2 linked regions of the Pseudonocardia sp. HH130630-07 genome follow. The protein of the gene in region 1 interacts with the protein of each later gene in a pairwise test. Links are inferred from orthologs where the notes say so. Each region holds a gene or a part of one and is shown on either strand. Other genes may lie near its edges. The genes, in order: rlmN and ftsZ.

What was found.
Region 2: the proteins of rlmN (region 1) and ftsZ interact in binary tests that used the Escherichia coli proteins (3 or more experiments, as listed by UniProt). The link is inferred for Pseudonocardia sp. HH130630-07 from one-to-one orthologs.

The regions. Positions count from the first base shown.
Region 1 is NZ_CP013854.1:4,343,652-4,350,888, forward strand. Bases 1,765-4,657 are described here. They hold rlmN (23S rRNA (adenine(2503)-C(2))-methyltransferase RlmN), read left to right. Parts: upstream 1,765-2,602; coding sequence 2,603-3,712; downstream 3,713-4,657. Other genes in these bases: AFB00_RS20590 (hypothetical protein), read left to right, coding at 1,986-2,576; AFB00_RS20600 (ABC transporter ATP-binding protein), read right to left, coding at 3,809-4,657. Outside these bases: AFB00_RS20575 (phosphatidate cytidylyltransferase), read left to right, coding at 1-455; AFB00_RS20580 (class I SAM-dependent methyltransferase), read left to right, coding at 455-1,201; AFB00_RS20585 (Rieske (2Fe-2S) protein), read right to left, coding at 1,224-1,718; more of AFB00_RS20600, read right to left, coding at 4,658-4,933; AFB00_RS20605 (carbohydrate ABC transporter permease), read right to left, coding at 4,988-5,866; AFB00_RS20610 (carbohydrate ABC transporter permease), read right to left, coding at 5,866-6,807; AFB00_RS20615 (ABC transporter substrate-binding protein), read right to left, coding at 6,804-7,237.
Region 2 is NZ_CP013854.1:142,509-149,775, forward strand. Bases 4,264-7,186 are described here. They hold ftsZ (cell division protein FtsZ), read right to left. Parts: upstream 6,460-7,186; coding sequence 5,068-6,459; downstream 4,264-5,067. Other genes in these bases: AFB00_RS00690 (YggS family pyridoxal phosphate-dependent enzyme), read right to left, coding at 4,264-4,268; pgeF (peptidoglycan editing factor PgeF), read right to left, coding at 4,273-5,016; AFB00_RS00705 (cell division protein FtsQ/DivIB), read right to left, coding at 6,764-7,186. Also shown: AFB00_RS00670 (hypothetical protein), read right to left, coding at 83-1,381; DivIVA-like cell division protein Wag31, read right to left, coding at 1,464-2,324; AFB00_RS00680 (YggT family protein), read right to left, coding at 2,372-2,668; AFB00_RS00685 (cell division protein SepF), read right to left, coding at 2,672-3,421; more of AFB00_RS00690, read right to left, coding at 3,525-4,263; more of AFB00_RS00705, read right to left, coding at 7,187-7,267. UniProt on the Escherichia coli protein: Essential cell division protein that forms a contractile ring structure (Z ring) at the future cell division site. The regulation of the ring assembly controls the timing and the location of cell division.

The sequences.
Region 1 (7,237 bases):
TGCCCCTGCTGGTCGCGTTCGCGGTGCAGCTGACCGTCGCCCCCCAGGGCGTGGGCCGGGTCCTCACCTTCCTGCTGTGCGTGATCGCCTCCGACGTCGGCGGCTACGCGGCCGGGGTCGTGGCCGGCCGGCACCCGATGGCGCCGACGATCAGCCCGAAGAAGTCCTGGGAGGGCTTCGCGGGCTCCCAGATCGCCGGGATGATCGCCGGGTCGCTCTGCGTGGCGCTGTTCTTCGGCGAGGCCTGGTACTGGGGCACCCTGGTCGGCGCCCTGCTGGTCGCCACGGCCACCCTCGGAGATCTCGTCGAGTCCCTGGTCAAGCGGGACATCGGCATCAAGGACATGGGCACGCTGCTGCCCGGCCACGGCGGGCTGCTCGACCGGATGGACTCGCTGCTGCCGACCGCGTTCGTCGCGTGGGCGGTGCTCGGGATCGTCGTCCCGGCCGGGTGATGCGCAGCTTCGCCGGGTTCGGCGGGCAGCGCCGCCCCGGCCCGGCCATCCCGAGCCCGAACATCTGGAACTGGCCCGAGGTCTACGAGACCGAGAACCGGGCGCAGGACGCCGACGGCGCCCTCTGGGCCGCGCTGCGCGAGCAGACCGGGGACTGGGACGGCGCCGACGTCGTCGACATCGGCTGCGGCGACGGCTTCCACCTGCCGCACTTCGCCGAGCGGGCGCGCAGTGTCGTCGGCGTCGAGCCGCATCCGCCGCTGGTCGAACGGGCCCGGCGGCGGTGCGCCGGTGACGACCGCATCTCGGTGGTCGCGGCCGGTGCGGAGCGGTTGCCGCTGCCGGACGGCTCGGCCGACCTGGTGCACGCCCGGACGGCGTACTTCTTCGGCCCGGGATGCGAGCCGGGGCTGGCCGAGGCCGAGCGGGTGCTGCGGCCGGGCGGGGTGCTCGCCGTCGTCGACCTGGACTTCACCGCCCGGCCCTACGGGACCTGGCTGCGCGCCGACCTGCCGCGCTACGACCCGCCCGCGGTGGACCGGTTCTTCGCCGCCCACGGGTTCACCCTGCGCCGGGTGCGCTCCACCTGGCGGTTCGCCGAGCGGGCCGACCTCGAAGAGGTGCTGCGCATCGAGTTCTCGGCGCGGACCGCCCGCCGGGCCATCGACGACGTCGCGGGCCTGACCGTCCCGGTCGGCTACCGGCTGCACACCCGAACCCGGGCCGCGGGGCTCGTCCTGCCCTGAGCCCCGCGGCGGGCGGATGCGGTCAGGAGAGGGTGATCGACCCGTCGGCGACGGTCACCGGACGCTGCTGCAGCGGCTCCTGGGCCGGTCCCTGCAGCACGGCGCCGTCGAGACCGAACCGGCTGTTGTGGCAGGGGCAGACGATCTGGCCCTCGGCGATCGAGGCGACCGCACAGCCCTGGTGCGGGCAGACGGCCGACAGCCCGGTGTACTGGCCGGCGGCGGCCTGGGTCACCACGACCTGCTGGTCGGCGTAGATCTTCCCGCCACCGACCGGGACCTCCGACGCCGGGCCGAGCGCGGTGCCGGGTGCGCCCTGCGGGGCGTCCCCGGCCTCCTGCTGACCGCCGGCGTCGTCGGTGGTGCCGCCACCGCCGCAGGCCGCGACCGCACCGACGGCGACGGCTCCGGCGCCGGCGAACGCGGCGCGGCGGCCGAAGGCCGGGCCGCCGCGCGGGGCGGTGGGCTCGGCGTTCTCGGCGTCTGAGGTGGGAACTGTCCGTTCGGGGAGGGTCATCGCGCTCCTCGGGGAGGGCGGGCCACGCGGGCCCGCTGGGTGGTGGTGTCCCGGGTGGGCGTTCGGGGGCCGCACCCGTCGGGCCGGATCGGGACGGATCCCGGCGTCGGCCGCCCCCAGCGTCCCACGATGTCCGATTCGCGGCCGTCGGACTCCCCGGTCGTGCACGGACCGCACCCGATCCGCCACCTGAGCTCCGCAGGACACCGCTCACCGGGCCCGGGGGAGTGGCGGCGAACGGGCGAGCGGTGTCGCTACCGTGGGTGCATGCCGTACACGATGCGCCAACCCTCGCTCGGTGTACCCGCGCCGAGCCTCGAGATCGTGCTCGGACTCCTGGCCTGGACCGTGGGTGCGGGTGGCCTCGGCGGCGGCCTGGCGACCGTCCTCGTCGCGCTCGGGGTGTTCCTCACCGCCTACCTGTGGATCGTCCGGCGCCGCAACGCGGCGACGGCGGTGACCCTGCATCCCGAGCGCAAGCGGCGGATGCAGCGGCTGATCCTGGTCGGGGTCGCCGGGATCGTGCTGCTGCCGACGCTGCTCGCCCTGGTGAGCTGGGGCGAGCTGGCGACGGCGCTGTCCGCGGCCCTGGTCGGCGTCCTGCTGATCCTGGCCTCCACGGTGCTGGAGGAGCGCACCCTGGTCGCCACCGGCGGCCTGGTGCTGCTGCTCGCCGCGTTCGGGGCGTACCTGGCGCTGTCCTACGAGGGGCAGGGCACCGGCTCGTCGCAACCGGTGATCGGGATCGGCGCCGGGCTGGTCCTGTGGATCTCCGCGATGCGCCGGCTCGGCATCCTCCACGATCTCGGCGCGACCCTGTCGCGGCGGTACAACCTGCGCCTGCCCGGAGTGCGCTGAGCGCGGCTGGCACACTGTTGGGTGCCATGTCCAGCCTTCCGCTCGTCTTCGACGCCCCCCGCCGCGGCACGCCGCCCCGCCATCTCGCCGACGTCGCCCCGGCCGACCGTGCCGCCGTCGCGGCCGAACTGGGGCTGCCCCGGTTCCGGGTCGACCAGCTCGCCCGACACTACTTCGGCCGGCTGACCGCCGACCCCGAGGCGATGACCGACCTGAACGCCGACGCACGGGCCAAGCTGGGCGCGCTGCTGCCGGCGCTGGTCACCCCGCTCACCGAGAAGTCCTGTGACGGCGGAGCCACCCGCAAGACGCTGTGGCGCGGCCACGACGGCGTGCTCGCCGAGTCCGTGCTGATGCGCTACCCGGACCGGGCGACGGTCTGCGTCTCCAGCCAGGCCGGGTGCGGCATGGCGTGCCCGTTCTGCGCCACCGGCCAGGGCGGCCTGCAGCGGAACCTGTCCACCGGCGAGATCGTCGACCAGGTGCGGATGGCCGCCGCGGCGGCCCGGGACGGCCTGCTCGACGAGCCGACCCGGCTGTCGAACGTCGTCTTCATGGGGATGGGCGAGCCGCTGGCGAACTACAAGCGGGTGGTGGCCGCCGTCCGCCGGATCACCGACCCGGCACCCGACGGCCTCGGCATCTCCGCGCGCGGGGTCACCGTGTCCACCGTGGGCCTGGTCCCGGCGATCGACCGGCTGCGCGAGGAGGGGATCCCGGTGACCCTGGCGATCTCCCTGCACTGCCCGGACGACGAGCTGCGCGACACCCTGGTCCCGGTGAACAACCGGTGGAAGGTCTCCGAGGTCCTCGACGCCGGGCGCCGCTACGCCACGACGACGGGCCGCCGGCTGTCCATCGAGTACGCGCTGATCCGTGACGTCAACGACCAGCCGTGGCGGGCCGACCTGCTCGGGAAGGTGCTCCGGCAGCGGATCGGCACGTCCCGGGTGCACGTCAACCTCATCCCGCTGAACCCGACCCCGGGCAGCGAGTGGGACGCGTCGCCGAAGCCGGTCGAGGAGGAGTTCGTGCGCCGGGTCCGCGCCGCCGGGGTGGCCTGCACGGTGCGCGACACCCGCGGCCAGGAGATCGACGCCGCCTGCGGCCAGCTCGCCGCCTCGCACTCCGGCTGACCCGCTCCTCCGGCCACCGCCGCCCGGCCGGGCCCGGGGCAGGGGCGGCGGTGGCCCCCTGCCCGGCGGGAGGGCATTCCCGCCGGGCAGCCGGTGTCAGAGCCGGTCGCCCGACTGGGGGTGGAACAGGTGCAGGTTGTCCACCGAGGGGGTGAGCGCGACCCGGTCGCCACGCCGGGCCCCGGACCGCCCGCCGGTGCGGACGACGACCCGGTCCTCGCCGGACCCGACCAGCGACGCGGTCGCCGACAGGTCCCCGGAGGTCTCGGCCAGCGTGCCGTAGAGGTAGGCGTCCGAGCCCAGCTCCTCGACGACGTCGACCCGGGCCGGGATGCCCTCGTGGCCGTCGGCGGCGACGCTCCACTGCTCGGGCCGGATGCCCAGGGTCACCCGGGTGAGCTGGTGGGCGCCGATCGCGGCCCGGACGTCCTGGGGCAGGGCGATCTCGTGCCCGGCCAGGGTGACCCCGCGCTCGGTGACCGCGACGGTGAACAGGTTCATCGCCGGTGAGCCGATGAACCCGGCGACGAACGCGTTCTGCGGCCGGTCGTAGAGGTCGGCGGGGGTGGCGAACTGCTGGAGCTTGCCGTCGGCGAGCAGCGCGACCCGGTCACCCATCGTCATGGCCTCGACCTGGTCGTGGGTGACGTAGACGGTGGTGACACCGAGCCGGCGCTGCAGGGCGGCGATCTCGGTACGGGTCTGCACGCGCATCTTCGCGTCCAGGTTGGACAGCGGCTCGTCCATGAGGAACACCCGGGGCTCGCGGACGATCGCGCGGCCCATCGCGACCCGCTGGCGCTGACCGCCGGACAGGGCGCGCGGCTTGCGGTCGAGGTAGTCGGTCAGCCCGAGGATCTCGGCCGCCTCCTTGACCTTGACGTCGCGCTCGGCCTTGTCCACCCCGGCCATCTTCAGCGGGAACGCCATGTTCTCGCCGACCGTCTTGTTCGGGTAGAGCGCGTAGTTCTGGAACACCATGGCGATGTCGCGGTCGCGGGACGGGACCCCGACCATGTTCTCGCCGTCGATCCGGATGGCGCCGCCGTCGATCTCCTCGAGCCCGGCGAGCATCCGCAGCGCGGTGGACTTCCCGGACCCGGACGGCCCGACGAGCACGACGAACTCGCCGTCCTCCACGGTCAGGTCCAGCCGGTCCACGGCCGGCTTGGCGCCCGGGGTGTAGATCCGGCTCGCCTGGTCGAACACCACGTCAGCCACGGCGGGCCTCCTTCTGCTGGTTGAGCTTGTCGATGTGCTGGCCGGTCGTCCGGGTCACTTGACGGCACCGAAGGACAGGCCCTGCACGAGCTTGTTCTGGGCGATCCAGCCGATCACGACCACGGGCAGCGCGGCGACGGTGGCCGCGGCGCACAGGCTGGCGAAGTACAGGCCCTCGGAGGTGATGAACCCGACCAGGTAGACCGGGACGGTCGCGGCCCGGGACGCGGTGAGGTTCACCGCGAAGAAGAACTCGTTCCAGGCGAAGATCATGCAGATCAGCGACGTGGCGGCGATGCCGGGCGAGATGACCGGCAGGACGACCTCGCGCAGCGACCGCCACAGCGAGGCACCGTCCATGCTCGCGGCCTCCAGGAGCTCCTTCGGGACCTCCTGGAAGAACGAGCGCATCATCCAGACCGCGATCGGCAGGTTCATCGCCGTGTAGAGCACGATCAGGGTCCAGATGTTGTCCAGCGCGCCCATGTAGTTCACGACCACGTAGATCGGGACGATCGCGGCGACGACCGGCAGCATCTTGGTGGAGATGAAGAAGAACAGCACGTCCTGGGTCTTCTTCACCGGCCGCAGCGACAGCGCGAACGCCGCCGGGGTGCCCAGCACCAGTACCAGCACGGTGGACGCGACCGTCGCGAACAGCGAGTTGAGCAGGTAGGGCCCGACGCCGCCGGAGAAGACCTCGGCGAAGTTGTCGAACGTCGGCGCGAAGAACACCGTCGGCGGGATGGTGACGGCCTGGGCCTCGGTCTTGAAGGCCGTCATGACCATCCACAGCACCGGGAAGAAGAACCCGATGCCGACGATCCAGGCCAGCACCGTGAGCAGTGTCCCGGTCGCGCGGCCCTTCGGCCGGGCCGGCGTGACCGGTGCCGCGGTGGCGGCCGTACTGGTGGCCGTGGTGTCGGTGCTCATCAGGCCTCCTCGGCCGCGGAGAAGCTGCGGAAGATCAGCCGCAGGGCCAGCGTCGCGATGATGATCGTCGCCACCACGGTGACCACGCCCATCGCGGCGGACTCACCGATGTCGAAGCCCAGGAACGCGCGCTGGTAGATGTAGAACGGCAGGTTCGCCGACGCCGTCCCGGGCCCGCCCTGGGTCATCATGTAGATCGTGTCGAACGTGTTGACCAGGTAGATCGCGCCGAGGACGACGCCCAGCTCGATGAACCGCTGCAGGTGCGGCAGCGTGACCTCGCGGAACACCGCGAACCCGGTCGCGCCGTCCATCCGGGCGGCCTCGAGGACCTCCTGCGGCTGGGAGCCGAGCCCGGCCAGGATCAGCAGCATCATGAACGGCGTCCACTGCCAGACCAGCGCGATGATCACCGCGGCCCGCGGGAAGGTGGACACCCAGTCGGTCTGACCGGCGCCGAACGGGCCGAGCACGAAGTTGACCAGACCGTAGGTCGGGTCGAACAGCACCGACTTCCAGAGCAGCGCACCGGCGACCGGCGTGATCAGGAACGGCGTGATGATCAGGGTGCGGACGATCCCCCGGCCGACGAACGCCCGGTTGAGCAGCAGCGCGATGGCCAGGCCGATGACCATGGCGATGGCGACGGCGCCCAGCGTCAGCAGGATCGAGTTGAGGGCGACGCCGCGGAACTGCGAGTCGGTGAACACGGTCGCGTAGTTGGTGAACCACACGAACCGCTGGCTACCGGGGTTGACCAGGTTCCAGGACTGCAGCGAGTACCAGATGGTCACCAGGAACGGCAGCTGGGTGACGATGATCGTGAAGATCAGCGCCGGGAGCAGCGGGGCGCGGCGGATCCAGCCGTCCCGCCGGGCGGCCGCGGCGCCGGCGCCGGGCCGGTCCGGCGGCGCCTGTGGTGGGGTCTCGGTCACCGTCACTGGCCCGCTCCTCGCTGCTGGTAGCTCTCACCGACGGTCTGGGCGTACTGCTGGGCCTCTTCCAGCGCCTCGTCGACGGTCTGCTGCCCGGCGATCGCCGCCGAGATCTGCTGGCTGACCCGCGTCCCGAGGTCCTGGAACTCCGGGATCCCGACGAACTGCAGGCCGGTGTAGGGGACCGGGTCCCGGGTGGGACGGTCCTGGTTGGCCGCGTTGATCGCGGCCTGCGTCTGCGGGCCGTAGGCCTGCGACGCCGCGGCGTACTCCGGGATGTCGTAGGTCGACTGCCGGGCACCGGGCGGCACCGATGTCCAGCCGAGGTCCTCGCCCACCATCTTCTGGTAGGGCTTGGAGGTCATCCAGGACAGGAACTTCCAGGTCGCGTCGACCTGCTCCGGCCCCTTCTCGGCGGTCGTCTTCGGGATCGCGA
Region 2 (7,267 bases), 4.2 Mb from region 1 along the record:
CCCGGTGATGGCCGGATCAGCGCCTGTGGAACCAGGGTAGCGCGCACGCCCACCCGGATATACCGCAGCCCGGTCCGGCGGCTCAGCGGACCTGCGCCGGGTGCTGTTCCCCGAGCGTGCGGTTCGGTGTGCACTGGCCGCACGGGGTGAACCCGAGCTCGACGGCCTCGCTCACCGGCAGCGGGATCACCTGGCGGCCGGCCAGGGTCCGGCAGCTCTCCACGTGGTAGCGGGGGTGTTCGTCGATGACGAGCACCTCGTCCGGGAGCCGGGCGACGAGGTTCGCCAGCGTCGGGTCCCGTGGTTCCTCCGGTGCCTCCGCACCGTCCTGCGCTGCGTCCACCGCGGCGTCACCGCCCGGGGGAACGCCCGCGTCGGCGCCCGCGGCGCCTGCGGCACCGAGCGCGGTGGTGGCACCTGCTCCGGCGGGCTCACCGGACGACACCGGCGGCTGCTCCGCCCCGTTCCCGGTGACCGGCATGCCGCCCGCGGCCGGCACGGCCGTGGTCGCGGCCTCGACCCGGCCGGTCGCACCGGCCGGTGATCCCGTCTGCACGGCCCGGGTGGCGTCGGCACCACCGGTTCCCGGCCCGTCGTCGGCGCCGGACCGGACTGCGTCCGGCGACCGGTCGGATCCGCCGGCCGCGAGACCCACGACCGTCGCACCGGCCGCGCCCGTGACCGCGGGGTCGGCGGACCGCTCGGGCCCGCCCGTCCCGGGGCCACCGTTCTCGCGCCGCCCGGCGGTGGACTCGTCCGCCGCGGCGGGTCCGTCGGCCGGAACCGCACCGCCCGGGTCCCCGGTCCTCGTCGGGTCGCCGCCACGACCCGCATCGTCCCGGTGCTCCGGGCCACCGTCGGCCGCCGGCGCACTGGGAGCGCCTGCGGGGTGACCCCCGGTCGATCCTTCCGTGCCGTCCCCGCCGGATTCGGTCACGGAGGGTGACTGAGATCCACTCGAACGGGAAGCGACGGGCGGTGCCCCCGCTGAGCCGGGCGGCCGCACGAACGGTATCTGGATCGTCGCGTCGGCCGCGTTGTCCGCCGCTGCACCGCCGCCGGGGACCTGCTGGCCCACGGCGGGCTGCTGCGGCCGCACGACCGGCAGGACCTGCGTGGCCGGCTCCGGGTCGGAGCCGTAGTGCGCCTCGGCCGGCGGGTGCTCGTACGGGTTGTTCCCCGCCGGAGCACCCTGCGCCGTGTCCCGGCGATCCCCGGCGCGCACGGCGGACCGGGTCTGCCACCAGTCGTAGAGCAGGGCGAGCCCTGCGATCAGGCTGATGGCCACCGAGGTCCAGGCCAGCGCCACCACGTGCAGGAACCATCCTGCGAGCAGCAGCACCAGCGCGATGACCACGAGGATCAGGACCAGCACCAACATCGGCGAACTCCGTCTTTCGGCAGCGGCACCCGTCCGCTACCCCGTCGTCGTCGGTCGTGCCCGGATTGCTCCGGACCCGGTGTCAGCTCCCGGTGTCGGCCCGCTGGCCGTACCCGGACGCGGCGTAGCCACCGTTCGAACTCAACCGGGTGCCACCACCGGAGCCGTCCGACGGAGCGGCCGACCCACGACCTTCCAGGTCACGGAGCTGCGACTCCAGGTAGGTCTTGAGCCTGGTGCGGTACTCCCGCTCGAAGGTCCGCAGCTCGTCGATCTTCTTCTCGAGCACGGACTTGTCGCGCTGGATCGCGCCCATGATCTCGTTCTGCTTGCGCTCGGCCTCGCTGACCAGGCCGGCGGCCTTGTCCCGGGACTGGCGCTCGAGCGTCTCGGCCCGGGTCCTGGCGTCGTTCAGCATGGTCTCGGCACGCGAACGCGCGTCGTTGACCAGGCCGTCGGCCTTCGTCCGGGCGTCGGAGAGCAGCTGCTCGGACTTGGTCCGGGCGTCCGACAGCATCGTGTCGGCCTCGTTCTTGGCCTCCGCGGTCAGCCGGTCGGCCATCTCCTGGGCGAGGCCCAGGACCTTGGCGGCCTGCACGTGGTGGTCGCCACCGTCGGCGTCGGCGGCGGCCACGGCACCGGCCAGCTGCGGCGCGGGAGCACCCACGCCACGGCCCATCGGCGACGGCGAGGCCTGCAGCGCCTGGGTCTGGGCCGGAGCCGGCTGGCTACGGGCCTCCTCCAGGTCGGCCTCGGCATCGCCGAGGCGCTGCTCCAGCTGCGCGACCTGGTCGCGGAGGTCGTCGTTCTCGCCGATCAGGCGGGCCAGCTCGGCCTCGACCAGATCGAGGAAGGCGTCGACCTCGTCCTCGTTGTACCCCCGTTTCCCGATCGGGGGTTTGCTGAACGCGACGTTGTGCACGTCGGCGGGCGTCAGCGGCATCGGATCACCTCATGCGGTCCTCGGCGGCACTCCTGGGTGACTGGGGCTCATCCCAGGAGCTGTGATCTGGCGATGCTCATCACGATGAACACCGCCAGCACCAGCACCATAATCGACAGGTCCAGTCCGACGCCTCCGATACGGACCACAGGAATTACTCTCCGCAACAACTTGACCGGAGGGTCAGTCACGGTGAAGACGACCTCGAGCGCCACCGCGGGGGCCCCGGCGGGTCGCCACTGGCGCGCGAACGACCGGACCATCTCGACGACGATCCGGGCCGCGAGCAGCAGCCAGAAGAAGAACAGGACGTAGTAGACGAGGAAGCCGATCGCGGTGGACACGGCTCAATCCTGTCGGAAAGCTCCGCGCTCGGCGAGCCTCCGCGCGTCGTCCGCGGAGACGTCCACGTCGGCGGGGGTGAGAAGGAACACCCGGTCGGTGACCTTGTCGATCGAGCCGCGCAGCGCGAAGGCCAGCCCGGCGGCGAAGTCCACCAGGCGTTTCGCGGCGGCACCGTCGAGGTCGGTGAGGTTCATGATGACCGGCACGCCGTCCCGGTACCGCTCGCCGATCGTGCGGGCCTCGTTGTAGCTGCGGGGGTGCAGCGTCGTGATCGACGCCGGTCCGGCGGCCGTGCGGTCGCGCTGCTCCGGCACCGTCGACGGCGCCGGGGCGGCCGCCAGCGGGGCCGGTCGCTCCTCGCGCCGGTCCTCCCGGGCCGGGCCGCGCAGGGCGTCCGGGTCCATCGCGAGCGCCCCGCGGACGGCCGCTCCCGCGCCACCACCGATCGGGCTGGGCAGCGGACCGGCGTCCCGCTCACCGCGAGGATCGTGCCGCACGGCGCGCGGCGCACGGAGCGGTTCCCGTGTCGCACGGGCGCCCCATCCGTCCTGGTAGCTCCCGGAGCCCTCGTACCGGTCGTCGTCGTAGCCGTCCGGGTCGGCGAACCGCCCTCCCCCGGAGGACCAACGGTCGCCACGCGGGCCGGCGTGCTGCTCGTGGCCGCCCCGGTAGTGGTCCGGCTCGTCCACGTAGTCCATCTCATCGGCCGGGACCATGCCGAAGTACGCCTTCAGCCGGTACATCGCGCTCATCCGCTGTCCCCTCGCAGTACTGCTCGACTCCGTGCGCGGCCAGGCGCACCCCGCGTTCTGGCGACGGTCTCGCCGATGGCTCCTTACCCGCAACGACCAGCGATTACTCGGAGGTTATCCGTCGCTCCCCCACAAGAGCCGTACCGACACGCACCGCGGTCGATCCGTGATCGACCGCGGCCTCGAGATCTCCGCTCATCCCGGCCGACAGCACGGTCGCCCCGGGGTGCCGTTCGCGGGTCCTCCGGGCCGCTCCGGCGATCGCGGCGAACGCCGCGTCCGGCGACCGGTCCAGCGGTGCGACGGCCATCAGGCCGGCCAGTTCCAGCCCCGCCAGCCCCGCGACCAGGTCGGTCAGCTCGTCGAGCCCGGAGTCGGGCACACCGCCGCGCTCGGGGTCACCGTCCACGCTGTACTGGACGAGCACCGGGAGCGGCCCGTCCCGCTCGCCGCGGTCCCGGCTCCTCGCGACCTCCTTGTCGATCGCCCTGGCCAGCCGCTCGGAGTCGACGGACTCGATCCGCGTCACCCACGGGAGCACCGCGCGCACCTTGTTGCGCTGCAGGCCACCCACGAAGTGCCAGTGCAGGGCCGCGTCCGGCCGGAGCCGGGCGACCTCGGCGGCCTTCGCCGCCGCCTCCTGCGCCCGGTTCTCGGCGAACGCGGTCAGACCCAGGTCGACCAGATCGGCGACGTCGACGGCGGGCACGGTCTTGGTGACCGCCAGTAGTGCGACCTCCGCCGGGTCGCGGCCCGCGGCCCGGCAGGCCGCGTCGAGGCGGCCCCGAACGGTACCCAACCGTTCGGCTAGTTCGGCGGTGCGGTCGGGCGGATTGACGTCGGGCACACCGTCATCGTGCCGCGCCGGCGGCGCCGTCGCGAGCACCCCGGGGATCGAGCCAGGTGATCGCGGCCTGCCGCCCGCACCGCCCCTCCCGGCGGTGGCTGAACAGGTCCGGGTCCTCGATCGTGCAGCGCGGGTCGGTGCCGACCTTCGTCACACCGAGCGCGGCCAGCCGCCGGGTGAGCCCGGCCCGCAGGTCGAGCCCGGCCGTGCCGGTACGGGTGGTCGACGCACTGCCCGGCAGGACGGCCTCGACCTCGGCGCGCATCGCGGCGGGCACCTCGTAGCAGCGGCCGCAGACGGCCGGGCCGAGCAGCACCTCCAGCCGCCCGGGCTCCGCACCGAGCGCGGCCATCTCCCCGACGACGGCGTCCAGGACACCGGACGCGGCACCGACCCGACCGGCGTGCGCGGCACCGACGACACCGGCCACAGGGTCGCCCAGCAGCACCGGGACGCAGTCCGCGGCGAGCACGGCGATACCCAGCAGCGGGACGTCGGTGACGACCGCGTCGGTGTCCGGGACGTCCGCGGCCACCCCGCCGGTACCGGGGCGGGCCCGGGGTGGTTCGCGGAGCACCGCGACCCCGGTGCCGTGAACCTGGGTGAGGAACACCAGGCCCGAGAGCCCGAGCTCGCGCACGATCCGGGCCCGGTTCGCGGTGACCGCACCCGGGTCGTCACCGACGCCGCGGGAGAGGTTGAAACTGGTGAACGGCCCGGCGGACCGGCCACCGGCGCGGGTCGTCATGACCCGGCGGATGCGCGGTCCGGACGGTGTCGCGCCGGTGGGCACCGCGGGTCAGCGGCGCATGAACGGCGGGACGTCCACCTCGTCCTCGACCGGGTCCGGGGCGGCCATCGGCCGCGCGGCACCGGGCGCGGGCTGCGCCGGGGGCGCGGACAGGTGCCCGGGCGCCGTGTCGTGGGCCGGCGCGGGCGGCTCGGCACGCAGCTCCGGCTGCCGCGGCGCGGGTGCACCCGGCTGGGCCGGGGGCAGCACGCCGGTCCGCTCGGTGGCCGGGACCGACGCCGGCAGGTGCGGTGCGGTCCGGTCGGCGACGGGGCCGCGCGGGGCCGAGACCTCCGGCTGGACCGGCGGCCGGGCCTGGCCGGTGGCCGGGACCTGCGGCGCGGCGGGCTGCTGGGCCGGTGCCGGCGCGGCGGGCTGCTGGGCCGGTGCGGGCTCGGCGGCCCGCTGGGCACCCTGGCGGAACACCGCGGGCTCCAGCTTCTTGTGCGTGGGCGTGCCGCCCTCGAAGCCGGCCGCTATCACGGTGATGCGCACCTCGTCGCCGAGCGAGTCGTCGATCACGGTGCCGAAGATGATGTTCGCCTCGGGGTGGGCGGCCTCCTGCACGAGCGAGGCCGACTCGTGGATCTCGAACAGGCCGAGGTCCGAGCCACCCGCGATCGACAGCAGCACCCCCTGCGCGCCGTCCATCGACGCCTCCAGCAGCGGGGAGTTGATCGCCTTCTCGGCGGCCTGCACGGCCCGGCCCTCGCCGCGGGCGGAGCCGATGCCCATCAGCGCGGAGCCCGCACCGGACATCACCGACTTCACGTCCGCGAAGTCCAGGTTGATCAGGCCGGGGGTGGTGATCAGGTTCGTGATGCCCTGGACACCGGAGAGGAGCACCTCGTCGGCGGAGCGGAAGGCGTCCATCAGCGAGACCCCGACGTCGCCGAGCTGCAGCAGCCGGTCGTTCGGGATGACGATGAGCGTGTCGCACTCGTTGCGCAGGCCCTGGATGCCCTCCTCGGCCTGGCCGGCGCGCCGGCGCCCCTCGAAGGTGAAGGGGCGGGTGACGACGCCGATGGTCAGCGCGCCGAGCTTGCGTGCAATCGACGCGACGACCGGGGCGCCGCCGGTGCCGGTGCCGCCGCCCTCGCCCGCGGTGACGAAGACCATGTCGGCCCCCTTGAGGACCTCCTCGATCTCCTCCGCGTGGTCCTCCGCGGCCTTGCCGCCGACCTCGGGGTTGGCGCCGGCGCCGAGACCCCGGGTGAGTTCACGGCCGATGTCGAGCTTGACGTCGGCGTCGGACATCAGCAGCGCCTGGGCGTCGGTGTTCACCGCGATGAACTCCACGCCCTTGAGGCCGACCTCGATCATGCGGTTGACGGCGTTCACGCCGCCGCCACCGATGCCGACGACCTTGATCACGGCCAGGTAGTTGTGCGGGGGCGTCATGTGCGGCACCTTCCGTCTCGCTCGGGGTCCGGGGGGTTCGGTGGGTCAAGCTCCGGGTGCCCCGGGCCTTCGGTACGAACGCTAGGTCGCAACGACGGCCCGGGTCCAGCAGGCGCGCCGCGGGCCGACAACACCCCGGTCGGGTGGTTCGCGGTTCCGGTCACGTGAAAAGCGGACCGTCGTCGCCCGGTCACCGTCCGCCGGGAACGCACGGCACGGGCCCGCCGTCCCGGTGGACCGGACCGGCCGCGGCCGACCGTACGACCGCCGGTCACCGGTACGGGGTGCCCGTTCGTGTCCGGGCTCAGCCCGGACGGACGGTCACCAGGTCGGGGCTGGAGACGTCGTACACGGCCCCCTCGCGCCCCAGCAGCGGCCCGAGCACCGCGGCCCGCCGTGCGGTCGTCGCCGGGTCGCCCCACGGTCCCCACAGCACCCGGCGGCCCTCGGTCAGGACCAGCTCGAAGGTCGATCCACCGGCGCCCGGGCCGAGGCTCTCCACCTGGTCCCGCACCGGCGGCGGCAGCGCCCGCAGCACCCCGACCGCGGCGAGCGTCGCCGGGTCGTCCGGCGCCACCGTGGGGAGGGTCAGGACCGGCAGCCGGACCTCCGGCGGCGCGGGCCGGTACGGGAAACCGCTCACGTCGACCAGCATCCGCCCGTCGGGTGTGTCGGCCAGCGCCGCCGGGGTCCGCTCGGTCACGGCGACGACGAGGGTGTCCGGCCAGGACCGGTCGACGTCCACGGTCGCGACCCCGGGCAGCGCCGACACCCGCGCCACGACGGCGTCGGTGTCGACGGCGGCGAG